DNA from 2 places in the Calderihabitans maritimus genome. Region 1 is predicted to be linked to the other one. Evidence: predicted binding sites of a transcription regulator. Region 1 holds the regulator's gene; the other holds the start of a gene.
What was found. Region 1 encodes HrcA, which represses chaperone genes, less so after heat shock. Its sites were predicted from a motif close to TGTTAGCACTCANCNNNGNTGAGTGCTAACA; they were not measured.
Positions count from the first base shown of each region.

Region 1 (7,942 bases):
CCGCCGAAACCTTCGAAGCCGCCGAAGCCACCAAAACCGTTGGCCCCACCTTCCGTTCCGGCATGACCGAACTGGTCGTAGCGCGCCCGCTTCTCAGGATCGCTGAGAACCTCATAAGCTTCTTTAACTTCTTTGAACTTAGCTTCTGCTTCTTTATCCCCGGGATTCACATCCGGGTGATACTTGCGGGCCAAGCGGCGATATGCCTTTTTGATCTCTTCCTGCGATGCATTTCTGGAAACACCCAGGACTTCATAATAGTCACGTTTACTCACAAAGATCACCTTCTTTGCCTACCTGAAAACTAATCGGCAATCTAATTTATGCGTTCATTCCATCGGCTGCCAACGGGCACCCTATAAAAGGTTATAAAGGGGGAAAATCCCCCCTGTACTCATGGCCGATAAAAGATTTTATTTCTCGTCGTCCCGGACTTCGTAATCCGCATCCACTACTTTATCGTCTTTGGGATTTTGCCCGGTATTTGCTTCCGGCCCTCCTTGAGCCCCCGCCTGTTGGTACATCTTAGTGGTTATCCGGTAAAGCGCCTGCGATAGAGCCTCAGATTTTTCTTTTATCTTATTGATATCGTCTCCCTTAATCGCTTCCCTCAACTCCTCTTTGGCTTTTTCGATATTTTCTTTGTCGGCCTGCTCAGCCTTGTCGCCAAACTCCTTGAGGGTCTTTTCTACCTGGTAAATAAGGGAGTCGGCTTGATTCTTGGCTTCTACCAGTTCTTTGCGCTTCTTGTCCTGCTCTGCATACTGCTCTGCTTCTTTAATCATTCTCTGTATTTCTTCTTCCGACAGGCCGCTCGAGGATTTAATAGTAATATCCTGCTGTTTGCCGGTTCCCAGATCTTTCGCCGATACATGAACAATTCCGTTGGCGTCTATATCGAATTTTACTTCTATCTGTGGCACTCCCCTGGGAGCAGGAGGAATTCCCGTCAGGGTAAACCTGCCCAACGTTTTATTATCCTTGGCCATGGGGCGTTCACCCTGTAGCACATGGATATCGACCGCTGTTTGATTGTCAGCAGCCGTGGAGAATATCTGGCTCTTGGAAGTAGGAATAGTCGTGTTGCGGGGAATCAGAACTGTAAATACTCCTCCCAGGGTTTCAATACCTAGAGAAAGAGGAGTTACGTCAAGAAGAAGCACGTCTTTTACTTCCCCGGCCAGAACTCCTGCTTGAATAGCCGCCCCCAGAGCTACGCACTCATCGGGATTAATACCCTTATGAGGCTCCTTACCGATAAGCTTCTTAATAGCCTCTTGGACGGCAGGAATCCTGGTCGAGCCTCCTACCAGGATTACCTTGTCAATGTCCTCCGGCTTTAAACCTGCGTCCTCTAAAGCCTGGCGAGTTGGACCCAGCGTCTTCTCTACCAGGTCGGCCGTCAGTTCTTCAAATTTGGCACGGGTAAGATTCATTTCCAGGTGCAACGGCCCATCCGGAGATACCGAAATAAAGGGCAGGTTGATACTTGTACTCATTACGCTGGATAACTCATGCTTGGCTTTTTCGGCAGCTTCCTTCAAACGCTGTAGCGCCATACGATCCTTGCTCAGGTCAACTCCATGCTCTTTTTTAAATTCACTAATGAGATAATCCATGATCCTCTGGTCAAAATCATCTCCACCCAAGCGGTTATTCCCGCTGGTGGCCTTGACTTCGAAAACACCGTCACCCAGCTCTAAAATAGAAACATCAAAAGTTCCTCCCCCCAGGTCGTAAACCAGGATGGTCTGGTCTTCTCCCTTATCGAGGCCGTAAGCAAGAGAAGCAGCCGTAGGCTCGTTGATAATCCTCAAAACCTCCAGGCCGGCAATTCGACCTGCATCCTTGGTTGCCTGCCGTTGACTGTCGGTAAAGTAGGCCGGTACCGTAATTACAGCCTGGGTCACTTTTTCCCCTAAATAGGCCTCGGCATCAGCCTTGAGTTTCTGCAGAATCATAGCTGAAATTTCTTGGGGGGTATATTCCTTATCATCAATTTTTACCTTATAATCGGTTCCCATGTGACGCTTGATGGAAAGAATGGTACGGTCAGGATTGGTAATGGCCTGGCGCTTGGCCACCTGACCTACCAGTCGCTCTCCGTCCTTGGTAAAAGCAACTACTGAAGGAGTGGTACGACCGCCTTCCGCATTCGGAATAACAACAGCCTCCCCACCTTCCATAACTGCCATACAAGAGTTAGTAGTTCCCAGATCGATTCCAATAACTTTACCCATAGTTATTTCTCCCTCCTATCCCTGTAATTTATGAATTTAGGGGCTTTTTAGCTACTTTAACCATTGCGGGACGTAATATTTTACCCTTAAGGGTGTATCCTTTGCGGAGTTCCTCTACTACAGTATTGTCTTCGTATTCACTGGTTTCTATCTGCATGACTGCTTCATGTTTCTCCGGGTCAAATGGTTGGCCTACCGCCTCTATGCTTGCGACTCCTTCCTGTTGCAATACCTCTACCAACTGACGATAGATCATGTTAACCCCATCGACATAAGAGGCAGCCAACTGGTCCTCCGGCGCCGAGGCAATGGCCCGTTCAAAGTTATCCAGCACCGGTAATAGCCGTAAAATCAGCTTTTCGGACGCGTACTCAGCCATATCCTGAAGCTCTTTCCGCGACCGCCGCCGGTAGTTATCGAAATCGGCTTGCAACCGCTGTAAACGCCTGAACCATTCTTGGGCTTCCTGGGTTTTCTGCTCCAAGGCCGCTTTTACCGACCGCAGCTCTTCCTCCAGTGCCTGAAACTGGTTCTCTTCCTCCTGCGCCTCTTTATCGACTAACTCTTCCCCTTCTTCTTGGGCTTCTGTTTTCTCTTGTTCCGCTTCCAGGGCCGGTGCTTCCTCTTCCTTGTCCGTCAAAACCTGGTCGGTTTCCGGGTTTTCTGGGTTATCCTCCAGGTTGGGTTTCTCCTCTGGGTTCTCATCCATTTTCCCCCGGCTTGCTTCCTCCTCTAGCATTCTAATCACCTTCCTTTAACCTTACAGTTCTTTTTTTCCCCTGCCGTCGGGAGTATCGGTTTCCTTTTTCTTGATGATGGTATCTATGCGCAATATAGCTTCCGCTACCTCGCCGGCTGTTCTTAGCGCATGAATCTTTACTGGAGCCGGATCGACAATCCCCCGCTCCAGCATGTCTACAATATCTCCCGTATCACAATCTACTCCCAAAGAGTTTTTTTCCTCCCGGGCTTGAGCGGCCCAGACTTCTTCCACTTTTTCCAGGGGGTTAAAGCCGGCATTGGATACTATTTGCGAAAAGGGGCGTTTCAATGCTTCTATCACACAATCCACTCCAAAAGCAGCCATACCTCTAACCTTCTGCCGTTCCTTTTCCACCTCGCGGGCGGCAGCCAGTTCTATGGCACCCCCACCGGCAACAATTCCCCCCTGAATTGCCGCCTGTACTGCAGCTGCTGCATCTTTGGCTATACGTTCTCGCTCTCCAACTACTTCCTCCGTTCCTGCGCCGACCAGAATGGTAGCAGCCGATTCTCCTGCTCCTCCCAAAATACGAACGTGTTCCAATTTCTCATCTTCATACACCCTCTCTGCCCAGCCTAACAGCTTTTCGATCTCGGATATATCTTTCTTCAACCCGGTGCGCTTAATAAGACGGGCACCGGTATGTTCCGCCGCCTTCCGTAATTCTTTGTTAGAAACCCGCTGGAGCACCATAACGCCGGCATCGCTCAAGATTTCCTCCGCTGCATCTGATACGCTGCGGTCTACTATTACCAGTTTGACTCCAAGTTCCACGATTTTCTGAATGTTGTTCCGAAACTCTTCCTGCAGTTGGAGGAAACGATTGAAGCCGGCTTCGGTAGCCAGAGCTTCTTCTTCTATTTCTTCCGGTTCCAAAGCATCATCAATAGCCAAGACTTTCGCTCCCATAATTTCGGCAGGCATCTGCCGGTTCATCCTGGTTCTGTTAATAACAACTCCTTGAAATACCTCGTTTTTAGCACCTACTTCGGCCACAACCGTCTCCAATAATTTAAAATTGGGGTCAAGCAACTTATTTTTTCCTACCAGCCGGGCAGCCTCCAGGGTGAGTTCGGCAATGTCTTCATGTTCTCTGCCTGCTATCAAGGCCACTCTTTTCAGCAAGGGGTCATTGATATCTAAAGGCTGTGCCTCCTTCTGTAAAAAAGCCAGTGCAGTCTTCACACCAGCCCTAATTCCTTCAATAATCCTGACCACTGGTACTCCTTTTACTACCTGTTCTACACCGTTGTTAACCAGGCTGCCTGCTATCAGTGTCGCGGTAGTAGTACCATCCCCCACCTGTTCCTGCTGCGACTTAGCTGTTTTTACAAGCATTTTAGCCGCAGGATGATTGACTTCCATCAAATCGAGAATAGTAACCCCGTCGTTGGTAATAACCACTTCTCCGAATTTATCCACCAACATGGTGTCCAGCCCTTTAGGACCGATGGTCCCTTCCACCGCTGAAGCGACAGCCCTCACAGCATTAGCGTTGGTCATTAAAGCGGCCAGGCGCTCGTCTACTTCCGTATCTCTATTAACCTGTTTTAGACTCATTAATTTTCCCCCTCATAAGGGTTGGAGCTAACGGTAAAAACGCGTCAGGGCTTCAGACAAATGTTCAGCAATGATTTCTACTATAGCCACTGCTTTCGAATACTCCATACGGGTGGGTCCTAAAATACCTATGGTTCCCACTACTTCATTGTTCACTTCATAAGTAGCCGTAATGACGCTGCAGTCCCGGAAACCTTCATACCTATTTTCTCCACCTATGGTGATGGTTAACCCTGATTTGGATGTCTCCAGTAACAAACTCCGGAGAATATTCTCCTCTTCCAAGTTCTTCAACAGATTCTTTAGGCGTTCTACATTTTTAAATTCCGGCTGCTCGAATATATTTAGCGTCCCACCCAAGTAAACTTTTTCCTCTTTCTCCATCAGTAATATTTCTTCCAGCAGCTCCAACACCAGGTTTAGAACATGCTTTTGTTTGGCCAGATCTGAATACAGTTCCCGCAAAGAAAGCTTCTTTATTTCATTTAAAGCTTTACCCCTTAATTTCTCGTTGAATACCGCCGAAATCCGTTCCAGGTCACGTGGCGTAATAGATTCCGGAACGTCCAATATCTGGTTTTCCACCACTCCTGCCGTAGTGACTATAACTACCAGAGCCTTTCCCGGCAATATGGATATTAGTTGTATTTGATGGATAGAACTCTTACCTAAATGCGGTGCCAATATAAGCGAAGTATAATTGGTTAAATCCGAAAGCAACTGGCTGGTACGCTGAATAACTTCCTCAATTTCCTTCACCTTTTGCGTATATTTCTGTCGGATATAATCCCGCTCTTCATCCGCTAGTTGGTGTTTTTCCATTAAGCAATCAACGTAATACCGGTACCCTTGATCGGAAGGTATCCGGCCGGCAGAAGTATGGGGCTGCTCCAATAATCCCATTTCTTCTAAATCGGCCATTTCGTTTCGTACCGTGGCCGGACTAACACCTAAATTGTACTTTCTGGCAATAGTCCGTGAACCAACCGGTTCGGCGGTAGCAATATAATCTTGAACAATAGCCTGCAAAATTTTCCGCTTGCGACTATCAAGCTCGGTCATGAGAGACCACCTTCTTGTTAGCACTCTTTTCTTGTGAGTGCTAAGATTATCTGCTTAAAAAATACCACTACCGAACTCGTTTGTCAAGCAGAAGACAGGCCAGGTTGCTTTAGCCAACAGGCCTTGCCATTTATGTTTATGTTTATATGAATTCTATAAAAACCGTATTGGCCACCGGTAGAGCCTTTTCAGTCAACTTCAGGCAATTCTCCCTTAACTCTACCAGCTTCCATGCTTGTAATTTTTCAATCGCTTCCCTGTAAACTTCTTCTAATTTTAATTTAAAACGTTGTTCAAAAGTTTCTGATGAAACGCCGTCCAAAAGCCGCAGTCCCAGGATCATAGTTTCCGCCATTTCAGTGTCCTGGTCTATCTTTTCTTCAAATTCAACGGGAATCTTACCCTCCCTAACGGTTTCCAAATATTTTTCTAGAGAAAAGGTATTGGTGATACGCCGCCTGTTAAAATAAGAAGAAGCACTTAATCCGGCGCCGATGTATTCCCCGTTGGTCCAATAGTTTAAGTTATGGCGGGAACGTTTTCCGGGTTGAGCAAAATTGGAAATTTCATAGTGTTCGTAACCGGCACCGGTGAGAATCCGCCGGGCGAGTTTATACATTTCGGCGTTAGTCTCTTCCGCCGGCAGGTCTAGCTTCCCCTGACGGTAGAGTTTTTCCCATAAGGTACCCGCTTCCAACTTCAAACCGTAAGTAGAAATATGCTCCGGTCCTAAACTAATGCTTTTCTCCAAAGTTTGTTCCCAATCCGCCAAGGTCTGCCCGGGAAGCCCGTAAATCAGGTCTATATTAATATTAGTGTAGTCGTTCTGCCGAGCTGAAAAATAACTCTTCTCAATATCCTTTACCGTGTGAGCCCGTCCCATTTTCAGCAAGTGTTCCGCATTAAACGATTGAACCCCCAGGGATAAGCGGTTGACCCCTTCGCACCGCCACAGGCGAAGTTTTTCCCGGTTAAGAGTCCCGGGGTTGGCTTCCAGCGTACATTCTATTCCTTCCGGCCAGTCAAAAAAAGCACGTATGCCCTCCAAGATCTGAACCAGCTGAGCAGCACTCAGACAGGAAGGGGTTCCCCCTCCAAGATATACTGATTTTAACCTGCGCTGCCCGGCACTCAAATTCCGGGCATGCAACTCTATTTCTTTTACTAAAAGCCGGACATACTGTTCAACTTTTTCTTCCTCCGGCAAGGGATAGGACAAGAAATCGCAATAAAAACATTTGCGGATACAGAAAGGTATGTGGACATAGAGCCCGATGGCCATATAACTTCCCCTTCCCAAAACCTTAGTCCAAACTCAGGACGGCCATGAAGGCCTCTTGGGGAATTTCTACCTTTCCTACCTGTTTCATCCGCCTCTTGCCCTCTTTCTGTTTCTCCAGCAACTTTCGCTTCCGGGTTACGTCCCCGCCGTAGCATTTGTCAAGCACGTTTTTCCGCAAGGCCCGAATGGTTTCTCTAGCAATTACCTTATTTCCAATGGCCGCCTGAATAGGAACCTCAAACAGCTGCCTGGGTATCAATTCTTTCAATTTTCCGGTCAAGTCTCTTCCCCTCTGGTATGCTTTTTCCCGGTGGACGATGCAGGAAAGGGCATCAACTACTTCACCGTTAATCAAAATATCCAGCTTTACCAGGTCGGACGCCCGGTAGCCCACCAGTTCATAATCAAAAGAAGCATAACCCCGTGTACGGGACTTAAGCCGGTCAAAGAAGTCATAAATTATTTCGTTGAGAGGAAATTCATAGACTAATACCACCCGTTTTTCCGAGAGATAGTTCATATTTACATACTGCCCCCGTTTTTCCTGGGCAAGCTCCATGACCGCACCGACGTAATCGTCGGGAGTCATAATCGTTGCCTTTACAAAGGGCTCTTCAATGCAGTCAATTTCAACCACCGGAGGCATCCGGGTGGGGTTATCCACCATTACTACCTCTCCGTTGGTCTTCGTGACCCGATAAACAACGCTGGGAGCAGTGGTGATGAGATTAAGTTTATATTCCCGCTCCAATCTCTCTTGAATAATTTCCATGTGCAGAAGCCCCAAAAAGCCACAGCGAAACCCAAACCCCAAAGCTGCCGAGGTTTCCGGCTCGAAAATCAATGCGGCATCATTCAATTTCAGTTTTTCCAAAGCGTCCCTAAGCTGCTCATAATCGGTACTCTCTACGGGATAAAGACCGCAGTAGACCATCGGAGTTGCCTTCCGGTATCCCGGCAGCGGGGAAGCAGCCGGGTTCCGGGCGTCGGTAATGGTATCTCCCACTTGGGTATCTTTCACGTTCTTTATACTGG
Region 1 covers NZ_BDGJ01000142.1:30,013-37,954, forward strand. Annotated here, with positions in the region: gene dnaJ (molecular chaperone DnaJ) at 1-275, opposite strand, end outside; gene dnaK (molecular chaperone DnaK) at 414-2,240, opposite strand; gene grpE (nucleotide exchange factor GrpE) at 2,269-2,979, opposite strand; gene KKC1_RS11500 (TCP-1/cpn60 chaperonin family protein) at 3,001-4,563, opposite strand; gene hrcA (heat-inducible transcriptional repressor HrcA) at 4,591-5,625, opposite strand; gene hemW (radical SAM family heme chaperone HemW) at 5,768-6,907, opposite strand; gene lepA (translation elongation factor 4) at 6,930-7,942, opposite strand, start outside.

Region 2 (7,942 bases), on a different contig from region 1:
CTGGGTCCACGATACCTGCCTTGACCATATCTACGTATTCTTCCGTAAGAGCGTTGAAGCCTATTCCTTTGCCTCTCTTCTTAACTTCTTCTACTACTATGGAGCCTTCTAGACCGGAGTTAGCCACAATCTGACGCAGCGGCTCTTCTAGAGCCCTCCGCACGATCCGCACACCGACTGCTTCGTCTCCCTCGGCCTGGATGTTGTCCAGAGCAGGGATGCAGTGGACCAGGGTAGCGCCTCCTCCGGCGACGATACCTTCTTCTACTGCGGCTCTAGTTGCGGACAGAGCATCTTCGATACGGTGCTTCTTCTCCTTGAGTTCGGTTTCGGTGGCGGCACCTACTTCAATGACGGCTACGCCGCCGGCCAGTTTAGCCAAGCGCTCTTGCAGCTTCTCCCGGTCGTATTCGGAATCGGTCTCTTCGATCTGCTTCTTGATCTGGTTGATGCGGCCGCGTACGGCTTCTTCCGAACCGTATCCTTCCACGATAGTTGTCTTTTCTTTAGTGATTTTAACTTTTTTAGCCCTACCGAGCATGGTGATATCTACATTTTCCAGCTTGATACCGGTATCTTCTGAAATGAAGGTACCATTGGTGAGAATGGCGATGTCCTCCAGCATAGCCTTGCGACGGTCGCCGAAGCCGGGAGCTTTAACCGCAGCGCAGTTCAGTGTTCCGCGGATCTTGTTGACGACCAGCGTAGCCAGAGCCTCGCCTTCCACGTCTTCAGCAATGATCAGCAGCGGCTTGCCGGTACGCACAACTTTTTCTAGCAGGGGTAAGATATCGTTAACAGCGGAAATTTTCTTCTCGTACAGGAGGATGTAGGGTTCTTCCAGCTCTGCTTCCATGTTATCCGGGTTGGTTACGAAGTAGGGAGAAACATATCCCCGGTCAAATTCCATTCCTTCTACTACCGTCAAAGTAGTGGTGGTACCTTTAGATTCTTCGACCGTAATTACTCCGTCGCGTCCTACCTTTTCCATAGCCTCGGCAATCAGTTCGCCGATTTCCCGGTCATTGGCAGCAATAGAAGCAACATGAGCGATATCTTCTCTGGTTTCTACTTTAATGCTCTGCTTTTCTATTTCTTTGACTACTGCCTCAACTGCTTTGTCTATACCCTTCTTAACGAAGATCGGGTTGGCACCGGCAGCTACGTTTTTCAGGCCCTCCTTCATGATGGCCTGGGCCAGCACGGTTGCCGTAGTAGTACCGTCACCAGCTATGTCGTTGGTTTTAGAAGCTACTTCTTTGCAGAGCTGAGCGCCCATGTTAGTATAGGGATCTTTTAATTCGATTTCCTTAGCTACAGTTACCCCGTCTTTGGTGATGACGGGAGAACCAAATTTCTTTTCAATAACCACGTTGCGCCCTTTGGGGCCGAGGGTAACCTTAACCGCGTTGGCTACCATGTCGACACCCTGTTCCAGGGCCTGCCTGGCTTGAACGTCAAAAGCCAACTGTTTTGCCACTTTACCAAACCTCCCTTTCGCTAAATTGTTTTAGGTAGAAATTACTGCCTGATGGCCAGAATGTCGCTTTCCCGCAGGATGAGGTACTCCTGGCCTCCAATTTTAACCTCGGTGCCGCTGTACTTGGCGAAGATGACCCGGTCTCCTACTTTAACCTCGGGAGCTACTCGATTACCGTTGTCCAGCATTCTCCCCGGGCCTACTGCAATAACTTCCCCCTCCTGCGGTTTTTCTTTTGCCGTGTCCGGGAGAACAATACCTGCTTCTGTTTTCTCTTCTGCCGTAACAGGCTTAACTACTACCCGGTCACCAAGCGGCTTTAACAACTTGAGACCCTCCTTTCGGATATGTATTGTTGTTAGCACTCACCAAGGAGAAGTGCTAACAATCAATCTAAGTTTAAATATAGAAAATTAGGCTTGGATTGTCAATAGTATTTTTGGTAAAAAGCAAAAAAAATATCCCTACAATGCTATAAAGAAACGGCCGCAACTTTGGCGGCCGTTTGGCTTATCCGTGTCTGCGCTGAAATTCTTTCATAAAATCAGCTAAAGCCCTGCAGCCTTCCAGGGTCATGGCATTATAAATCGAAGCCCGCATTCCGCCTACAGAGCGGTGTCCTTTCACTCCTACAATGCCTTGGTCCGCAGCTTCACTGAGGAACAGTTTTTCCAGTTCTTCATTGGGCAGGCGGAAGGTTACATTCATCAGGGAACGACTGTCCTTTTGAGCATGACCCCGGTAGAAACCTCCGCTGTTGTCCAGAACATCATAGAGGACTTTAGCTTTTTCTTCGTTTTGTTTTTCAATTGCTGCCAGTCCGCCGCTGTTCTTAACCCAACGGAGAACCAGGGTTACCATGTAAATGGCAAAGACGGGAGGAGTATTGTAAAGAGAATTCTTTTCCGCGTGGGTGTCATACTTGAGCATGGTCGGCAGATGGTCAGGGACCCGTTCCAGCATATCCGGCCGGATGATCACTACCGTTACTCCCGCCGGACCCAGGTTTTTTTGCGCGCCGGCGTAGATGAGGGCAAATTTAGAAACGTCAAAGCGCCGGGAAAGGATATCGCTGGACATGTCCGCTACCAGGGGTATGTCGCCGAAGTCCGGAAAAGCGTGCCACTGAGTTCCATAGATAGTGTTGTTGGAAGTTATATGCACATAAGCAGGATGAGAGCTTAATTTAATTTCCTCCGGTTTCACTATACGGGTAAAGTTTTCTTCCTTTGTACTGGCGGCAATATGAGTGGGGCCGATCTTGACCGCTTCTTTATAAGCTTTTTCCGCAAAGCTACCCGTAATGATGTAGTTGGCCTCACTCCCCTCCCGGAGGAAATTCATCGGTACCATGTAAAACTGACTGCTGGCTCCGCCTTGCAAAAACAACACGCGGTAATCCTGAGGAATTTCTAGAAGTTCCTTCATCAGGGCTTCTGCTTCTTCGATTAGTTCCGACACTTCCTTGGAACGGTGGCTCATTTCCATTACCGACATTCCGGTGTTTTTGTAATTCAGAAGGTCTTTCTGCGCTTCTTCCAGGACGGGAAGCGGAAGGGTAGCGGGACCGGGATTGAAATTAAACACTCTTTTCGTCATGGACACAACCCCTTTACCTTAGAGTTTTTTAATGTTAGGTGACAAATTTCTGGAATAAATTTTAGTTATTATTCGTCCCAAAAATGTATATTCCTGCTATGATGTTAAATCAAAAATATTCAGAACTTCCGGGGAGAGGAATACGCTGGCCGGCTATAGAATACCCAGGTAGGTACTTTTAATTTTTAAGGGGGACGGGAGATGAGCCTGCGTTTTATTCTCGGCCGGGCCGGTACCGGCAAATCTCACACTTGCCTGGAAGGCATCCGGCAGGCTTTACATAAAGAACCTGCAGGTAACTCGATCATATTTCTGGTGCCGGAGCAGGCAACCTTTCAGATGGAACGCGCGCTGGTGAACCTGCCCGGTTTGGCGGGAACCATTCGGGCGCAGGTTTTAAGTTTCAGGCGCATGGCCTTTCGCGTACTGCAGGAAGCGGGCGGGGCCAGCCGCCCCCACATAGGGGAACTGGGAAAAAGGATGGCCCTACAGGCGCTCCTGATAAAAAGAACTGACGACCTGAAAGTCTATAACCGGGCTGCCCGCCGGACCGGTTTTGTAGAGCAACTGGCGAGGACTATTTCGGAAATGAAATCCTACCGGCTCAGTCCCGGGGATATAAAAGAGCATTACCTCCGGCTCAAACAAACGGGAGGGGAAGATTCTCTGCTGGCCGCTAAACTTCATGACCTGGCCTGTCTCTACGCCGACTGGGAAGAATGGCTAAAAAACCGTTATATAGACCCGGACGACTATCTGAACCTGCTGGCAGAAAAAATACCGGAATCACGTTTGATAAAGGGCGCTACCGTCTGGGTGGACGGATTTGCCGGCTTCACCCCCCAGGAATACCACGTTTTAGGCGCGCTGTTGCGCGCGGCCCGGCAGGTAAATGTAGCCCTTTGTATTGACAGCCGGGATGTCGACCGGGAACTGGAAGAAACGGATCTCTTTTATTCTACTTGGGAGACGTATCATAAATTAAGGAAAATAGCCGAAGATAACGGAATACCTGTTGCGGAGCCGCTTATTCTGGACCGGCCGGGTAAAGCGCCGTTTCGCTTCGCTCTGTCTCCCGAACTGGCGCACTTGGAACGGGAATTCTTCCGCTACCCTACCTGCCCTTTCCGGGGAAAAGTCGAAGGGATACAACTGGTGGCGGCTGCCGACCGGCGGGCGGAGGTGGAAGCGGCGGCCCGCAAAATGATAAGCCTGTGCCGGGACAGGGGGTACCGCTGGCGGGAAATGGCGGTGATTTTGCGGGATTTGGAGCCGTATCGGGACTTAATCGAGACGGTGTTTGGCGACTACGGTATACCGTATTTTATTGACCGGAAGCAGGAGGTTAGCCACCACCCTCTGGTAGAGCTGTTACGGTCGGCTCTGGAAATAGTAACTACCCGGTGGGCTGATGAGCCTGTTTTCCGTTTTTTAAAAACGGATCTGGTACCACTGGAACGCGGCGAAGTAGATCACTTGGAAAATTATGTCCTGGCCCACGGTATAAAGGGAGAGATATGGTTGCGGGAAGAGCCGTGGGATTTTAACTATGAGCTGGCGTGGGAGGAAAACGGAACCGAGACTGATTACGAGGAACGGAAGCTGGCGGCTGTTAACGCGGCCCGGGAAAAAGTACGGCATGTATTAGAGCCCTTTTACCGCCGCCTGAACCGTGAAAAATTGACGGTAAAGGAAATATGCAAAGCTTTGTGGGACCTGCTTGCGGCTCTAAAGGTATCCGAGCGTTTGGAAGAGTGGCGGCTGGAAGCGGAAAAGCAGGGGGATTTGGTGGGCCTTCAGGAGCAGGTGCAGGTATGGAACGGGGTTCTAGAACTGCTGGACCAGATGGCCGAGGCGTTGGGGGAAGAAGAAATCACTGTCTCGCAATATGCACAAATATTGGAAGCAGGCCTCGAGAGCCTTCGTTTAGGTTTAATTCCTCCCGCCGTGGACCAGGTGCTGGTCGGTAACGTGGAAAGGTCGCGCCACCCTAACCTTCGCGCTGCTTTCGTACTGGGCGCCGGCGAGGGAATAATGCCTGCCCGTATGGGCGAAGAAGGAGTTTTTTCGGATAAAGAGCGGAGCCAAATGCGGAAAGAGGGGCTAGAACTGGCCCCTACCAGAACGGAGAGGGTGCTGCAGGAACAATATTTAATTTACATAGCTCTGACTCGCTCCGGCGAGTATCTTTGGTTGAGCTACCCCCTGGCGGATGCCGAAGGAAAGGCTTTAAATCCTTCTCCCGTGGTCAACCGCCTGCGGGAGATTTTCCCCGCGCTGGAGGTTGACTTTGCCCCCAAAGAACCGGCGGGAGAAGAAGACCTGGAATTCGTAGTTAACCCCAATCGGTCTTTAACCTATTTGATAAACCAATTGCGGGAGGTCCGGCAGGGGAAACCCCTTTCGGCAGTCTGGGCAGAAGTATACCAGTGGTTTGTGGAAGACGAGAAGCGGAAGGAAGATTTTCGTAAATTGGTCAAAGCCCTCAATTACAGCAACTTGCTTAAACCGCTGCCGCGGGAACTGGTCCAAAAACTCTACGGAAAACCGCTGCGCAGCAGTGTATCGCGGTTGGAGACTTTTGCCGCCTGTCCTTTTTCCTATTTTGCTTCCTATGGACTGCAGCTAAAGGAACGGCGCGTATTCGGTTTTGAAGCTCCCGACCGGGGAGTGTTTTTCCACCGGGCGCTCAAGCGTTTTGTAGAAAAACTACAGCAGCGGTCCCGAAAGTGGGGAGAATTGGACGGTGAAGAGAGAAGAAATTTAGTTCTCGAGGTAGTGGAGGAACTTCGTCCATGGTTACAAAGGGCTAACCTTCTGGGTTCTGCCCGCCATGACTATATCGTGCTGAAGCTCAGGCGGGAACTGGAACTGGCGGTAGAAATTCTAACCGAGCATGCCCGCCGGGGCAGTTTTGTTCCCGTTGCCGTAGAAATGGACTTCGGCGGTGAAGGGAGTTTACCTCCGCTTCGCCTGCCGCTGCCGGAGGGGGAAATGGAACTGCGGGGACGAATAGATCGGGTAGACTGGGCGGAGTGGGAAGGACGTCACTTTTTCCGGGTGATTGACTATAAGAGCAGTCCGGCGGATTTACGCCTGGAGGAAGTTTATCACGGCTTGTCCCTGCAGCTGTTGTGCTATCTGGCGGTAGTGCTGGAAAATGCGGAGAAACTGGCGGGAAGTCCGGCAGAACCCGGGGGAGTTTTATATTTCAGTGTTTACAGTCCTCTTGTGAACGAAAGCGGACCGGTAGCGGAGGAAGTAAGGAAGCAGGAGATTAAGAAACGTCTGAAGATGAAAGGGCTGGTCCTGGCAGACATGGACGCGGTGCGGCTAATGGGAGCGAGGGAAAAGGGAGAAACTTCTTACCTGATCCCCGTGCGGATCAACCGGGACGGGAGCCTGGGTAAAGCTTCTTCCGCGGCCAGCCGGGAGCAGTTTGAAATGCTGTTGCGCCTGGTTAAGGAAAGAGCGCAGAAGCTGGGCAGCCGCATTGTGCGGGGCGAAATTGTAGTGGCCCCTTACCGGCGCGGTCAGGAGAGTCCCTGCCGGCATTGCCGGTACCGGCCAGTCTGCCAGTTCGATCCTCTCGCTGGTGACCAGTACCGTTTCCTGGAGAAAATTGCGGGGGATTTTTGGGAAAGAGTGGCAGCGGAACTGGAAGGGGGAGAGGCAAATGGTCTTTAGGCAGAAAGATATTCCAGAGCCCTGGACCGAACCCCAATGGGAAGCCATTGTTACCCGGGGAACAAACCTTCTGGTATCAGCGGCGGCCGGGGCCGGCAAGACAGCCGTGTTGGTAGAGCGTATCATCCATCTGATAACCGGCCCGGACCCTGTAGAGATTAATCGTTTGCTGGTAGTCACCTTTACCGAGGCAGCGGCAGCGGAGATGCGTCAGCGTATAGGCAAAGCTTTGGAGGAAGCTCTGGAGCGGGACCCGGACAATGCTTACTTGCGCCGGCAGAGGGCCCTTTTGAACCAAGCTTCCATTTCCACAATCCACTCTTTTTGCCTGGAAGTCATTAGGCGTTACTATTACCGTCTTGACCTGGACCCGGCCTTCCGGGTAGCCGACGAAAACGAAGCCGCCCTGTTGAGGTTGGAGACGGTAGATGACCTCTTCGAGGAACTGTACGCTTCCAGGGACGAAGAATTTTTAACCCTGGTAGAGCACTACGGCGGTAATCGCAATGATGAGAATTTGAAGAATATTGTATTAGACCTGTACCAATTTACCTGCGCCCAGCCCTGGCCGTGGGAAAAGCTGCGGGAAGCGGTAGCCGCCTTTAAGGTGGAGGAAGCTACTCCTATGGAAAATCTGCCCTGGACGGGAGCAGTGCTGGAATACATAGCTATGGAGCTGGAAAGAATGGAATTTTTGCTCCGCCAGGCTTTAGAGCTTTGTTCCTATCCCGGCGGTCCGGAGGCATACCGGGAAAATCTGGAGCAGGACTTGCAGATGGTGGGAAGGCTTGCTGCGTATTGCCGCGAAGGTTCCTGGGAGCAACTGAGGAGCAACTGGCTGGGTATATCGTTCTCTAAACTAAAAAGGATAAAAAAAGAAGAAGTTGACGAAGCTTTGGCCGATAAAGTTAAATCATTACGGCAAACGGTTAAGGACAAATTAAAAGAATTGGGGGACACCTATTTTCAGCGGGAACCGGAAGCACTTCTTCAAGACATAAACCGCTTGGGGCCTTTGATGGAAGGCCTGGTCAACCTGGTTTACCGATTTAGCCAAGCCTACAGCCGTTCCAAGCAGGCCCGCGGGCTCCTGGATTTCGCCGACCTGGAGCATTACTGCCTGAAGCTTCTGCTGGATCCCGAGGCAGGGCCGGGAGAGCTGGTCGCTTCTCCCAT
Region 2 covers NZ_BDGJ01000008.1:14,133-22,074, forward strand. Annotated here, with positions in the region: gene groL (chaperonin GroEL) at 1-1,480, opposite strand, end outside; gene groES (co-chaperone GroES) at 1,522-1,806, opposite strand; gene serC (3-phosphoserine/phosphohydroxythreonine transaminase) at 1,991-3,079, opposite strand; gene addB (helicase-exonuclease AddAB subunit AddB) at 3,281-6,766, shown strand; gene addA (helicase-exonuclease AddAB subunit AddA) at 6,756-7,942, shown strand, end outside.
Region 2: the regulator HrcA is predicted to act here: its motif matches at 1,837-1,867, upstream of groES (co-chaperone GroES).